2 regions of the Dellaglioa sp. L3N genome follow, and region 2 is predicted to be linked to the other one. Evidence: predicted binding sites of a transcription regulator. Region 2 holds the regulator's gene; the other holds the start of a gene.
The links. The regulator CtsR, encoded in region 2, represses protease genes until heat stress. The targets are predictions, from matches to a motif close to TTGGTCAAAAAAGGTCAAANA.
Positions count from the first base shown of each region.

Region 1: a site for CtsR is predicted at 988-1,008, ahead of clpP (ATP-dependent Clp endopeptidase proteolytic subunit ClpP). Genes of this name have one in related genera too.

Region 1 covers NZ_CM142928.1:1,268,946-1,271,149, reverse strand. The annotation lists gene ACVPPR_RS06390 (kinase to dihydroxyacetone kinase) at 1-188, shown strand, start outside; gene clpP (ATP-dependent Clp endopeptidase proteolytic subunit ClpP) at 318-911, opposite strand; tRNA gene ACVPPR_RS06380 (tRNA-Arg) at 1,333-1,404, opposite strand; gene rpoN (RNA polymerase factor sigma-54) at 1,472-2,204, shown strand, end outside.
Region 2 covers NZ_CM142928.1:1,587,133-1,589,336, reverse strand. The annotation lists tRNA gene ACVPPR_RS08245 (tRNA-Leu) at 1-37, shown strand, start outside; tRNA gene ACVPPR_RS08240 (tRNA-Thr) at 52-127, shown strand; tRNA gene ACVPPR_RS08235 (tRNA-Gly) at 143-214, shown strand; tRNA gene ACVPPR_RS08230 (tRNA-Leu) at 226-314, shown strand; tRNA gene ACVPPR_RS08225 (tRNA-Arg) at 329-402, shown strand; tRNA gene ACVPPR_RS08220 (tRNA-Pro) at 409-482, shown strand; gene ACVPPR_RS08215 (CtsR family transcriptional regulator) at 617-1,084, shown strand; gene ACVPPR_RS08210 (ATP-dependent Clp protease ATP-binding subunit) at 1,099-2,204, shown strand, end outside.

The sequences.
Region 1 (2,204 bases), 320 kb from region 2:
TATATAGTGAAATATTGCGTCAATTTGAAGGGGATAGTTTACTCGTTGCTGGTGATTCTGATTTGATGAAACTACATTTTCATACGAATTATCCATGGAAAATTTTGGCATATTGTGCCGGACTTGGAGAAATCTTTGATATTGTTGTTGAAGATATGGTAAGACAATCTAAAGGATTAAAAGGTTAATATAAAAAAATCATCTGTTTGATCGTTGGTACCTCAGCTATCAAACAGATGATTATTTTTTTATTTTACGAAAATAGGTAAAAAAAGACACTAACAAATTAAATTGTCAGTGTCTTTGAGGCTTGAAACTTATTTAAGGCCTTTTTTGTTAGTCATAATTTCATCAATCAAACCATATTCTTTTGCTTGTTCAGCAGTCATATAGTTATCACGATCTGTATCTTTATTAAGAACTTTGATATCTTGACCAGTTGCATCAGCCAAAATTTTGTTAATCAATGTTCTTGTCTTCAAGATATGTTCAGCAGCAATTTCGATTTCTGTTGCTTGACCTTGAGCGCCACCAAGTGGTTGATGAATCATAATTTCTGAGTTAGGTAATGCAAAACGTTTACCTTTTGTACCGGCAGTTGCCAATACACTGGCCATTGAAGCAGCCATACCCATAACGATTGTTTGAACATCAGCATTGATAAAGTTCATTGTATCGTAGATAGCTAAACCGGCTGAAACAGAACCACCGGGTGAGTTAATGTAAATTGAAATATCTTTTTCTGAGTCTTGGGCATCCAAGAAGAGCAATTGGGCGATAATAGCGTTTGCCATGTCGTCATTAACTTCACCTGAAAGCATGATAATTCTGTCCTTTAAAAGACGAGAATAAATATCGTATGCACGTTCGCCACCGGCAGATTGTTCGATAACTGTAGGAACTACATTCATAGTTGAAAACCTCCAAATTATTATTAATTACTTTTTTATATTAGCATTTGAACTAATGTAATGCTAGTTTAAACCCTTGGTCAAAAAAGGTCAAATAAAATGATTTGAGTATAAATAAAAAATAAGAACGGACATTTTTATTGGAAGTGTCCGTTCTTATTTTCTGTTGTTGACTGCCTCATTATCGTAATAGTCAGATCTCGTGTAATCCTTCCATAATTATTTTTTTAAAATAATTATGCGATAAATTTGAGGACTAATAGCTATCTTAAGAAACATGATATATAATTAATAATGTAAGCGAAAACAAAAACACCTGACACTAATGTGAGGTGTTTAAAACAAGAAATTATTAATCCTAACTTAACTACACGAAAACGACATAAAAGTACTATAAATGTTGCTTTATCAGTGATAATGATGCGCCATGAGGGAGTCGAACCCTCAGCTCAAGAACCGGAATCTTACGTGCTATCCATTACACCAACGGCGCAGTACATTAATAGTTTAGCTGAATTACGTTGAAAAAACAAGCAACGAAATTGGAGGTCTAGAAGAAAATGGCATTTGAACAGAAATTTAAACAACAACAAACCCAAATTCAAAAATTGGCTATGACACCTGAATTGCAGCAGTCTATCAAAATGTTGCAATATAATATAGAAGATTTACAACAATTTATCACTGATAAAGTCATGGAAAACCCCTTGATTGAAGCGGTTGATGATAATCAAAGAATTCAAGCAGGTGAGTCTCGATATAAAGTGAATCTAACAACAGACGGTGATGCTGACTATATGAATTCGGTAAGTGATGATGAAGGGCAGTCTTTGTTAGATTACTTGTTGGATCAAATTTATTTAACGATGCGACAGACGCCACTTAGAAAAGTTGTTCTTTATTTAGTAGATTATATTGAACAAACGGGTTATTTTAATGCGAATTTAGATGATTTAGCGGAAGAATCAGGGATACCACCTATTATGTTGATGGATGCATTAACCTTGATTCAACGTTTGGATCCACCTGGTGTTGGTGCACGAAACGTGCAAGAAAGTTTGATGTTACAGATTGATTCTGATGATTTAGCTCCTAAGATGGCATATACGGTTATTAAAGATGATTTCGATGATTTCGTTGATCGTAAATGGCAAGACATTGCAAAAAAATACCGTGTGAATGTCTCGAAAATTCAGGAAATATCGGATTTTATTCGGACGTTATCACCTAATCCTGGTGCAGGTTTTGGGACAACTAGAATTGGGAAAATATATCCAGATTTAGTTTTAAAAA
Region 2 (2,204 bases):
GTCGTAAGACGTGGGGGTTCAAGTCCCTTCACCCGCATCATTTTCAATTATGCCGACTTAGCTCAGTTGGTAGAGCACCTGATTTGTAATCAGGGGGTCGGGCGTTCGAATCGTCTAGTCGGCACCATTTTTTAATTTTTTTGCGGAAGTAGCTCAGTGGTAGAGCATCACCTTGCCAAGGTGGGGGTCGCGGGTTCGAATCCCGTCTTCCGCTTTTCAATAAATGCCGGGGTGGCGGAACTGGCAGACGCACAGGACTTAAAATCCTGCGGTGAGTGATCACCGTACCGGTTCGATTCCGGTCCTCGGCACCATTTATTGTTTTAATGCACCCATAGCGCAACTGGATAGAGTGTCTGACTACGAATCAGAAGGTTGTAGGTTCGACTCCTACTGGGTGCATATTTTCGGGAAATGGCTCAGCTTGGTAGAGCACCTGGTTTGGGACCAGGGGGTCGCAGGTTCGAATCCTGTTTTCCCGACTAATTTAAAAAAGGAATTTAAACGTAATGTTTAAATTCCTTTTTTTGTTGACCCAAGGCAAATGACTTTCATTTTTGATTTATATTTCGTATAATTAAAGTCAACATTAGTCAAACTATTTGAGGTGATGAATATGCGGGGTCAGAACATTTCTGATGTGATTGAAAAGTATTTTAAAAAAATCCTTTCGGAAGAAAAAGAAATAGTTATTAAGCGTTCCGAAGTGGCTGAATTATTTAATTGTGTGCCATCACAAATAAATTATGTTATAAATACTCGATTTACTATTCAAAATGGGTATGTGGTTGAAAGTAAACGTGGTGGCGGTGGATATATTCGGATAGAAAAAGTAAATCTTTTTGCAGATCAAGAATTTATTCAAACACTAGAAAATTTAATTGGCACGAATGTATCTCAGCAAGAAGGATATGATATTATCCAAAGTTTATATGATGAAAAAACGCTAACAAAAAAGGAATCTAATTTAATCTTGGCTACAATAAAAAAAGATGTTTTTCTTGGAATAGATACAAAATTGGAAAATATGATGCGGGCTAAGATGCTAATTAATTTAATTAATCGCTTACGATATGAAGAGTAGAAAGAGGTAATAATATGGACAATTTATTTACTCCGAGTGCAAAAGAAGTTCTTATTCGAGCACAGGAATCGGCTAAGCACTATCGTCAGCAGGCGGTTGGTACTGAACATTTACTTTTAGCTTTATCTGAAGTACAAAATGGTGTTGCAGATAAAGTGTTGAAACAATTCAATATTGATCCAGAAGATATAATGGAAGAAATTGAAAGATTTACTGGCTATGGATCATTGAGATTAACAAAAAATGATACCTATTTACCCTATTCACCAAAGGCAAAAATGATTTTATCAATTGCTAACGATGAAGCAAAAAATTTAAATGCAAATAAGGTGGGGACGGAACATCTTTTATTGGCATTAACAAGTAATAATGAAATATTATCTTCAAGAATAATGAGTAGTTTGAGTGCTGATATTAAACAAGTACGCAAGCTTATCTTCCGTCAGCTTGGTGTTAGTGAAGTTCAAATAAGGCAAAAAAATCGTGGAAATAAAGAAAATGTCGTACAAGGAACGCCTACTTTAGATGAATTAGCACGTGATTTAACGAAAATGGCGCGTGATAAGCAAATTGATCCTGTGATTGGTCGAGATTCTGAAGTTAAAAGATTGACTCAGGTATTAAGTCGTCGAACTAAAAATAATCCAGTGTTGATTGGTGAACCAGGTGTTGGTAAAACAGCGATTGCTGAGGGGTTTGCCCAACGATTAATTGACGGAAATGTTCCTGAAGATATGGTTGGTAAACGATTAATGATGCTTGATATGGGATCTTTAGTTGCTGGGACAAAATATCGTGGTGAATTTGAAGATCGTTTGAAGAAGATATTAAAAGAAATTTACACAACTAAAGATGTTATTTTATTCATTGATGAACTACATACACTAATTGGTGCTGGTGGTGCTGAAGGTGCGATAGATGCATCTAATATTTTGAAACCAGCATTAGCTCGTGGTGAAGTTCAAGTAATCGGTGCAACTACATTAGATGAATATCAAAAATATATTGAATCTGATGCTGCTTTGGAACGTCGATTTGCGACGATAACAATCAAAGAACCAACTGAAGAGCAAACTGTTGCTATTTTAAAAGGACTTCGACCTAAGTATGAGGCCCATCA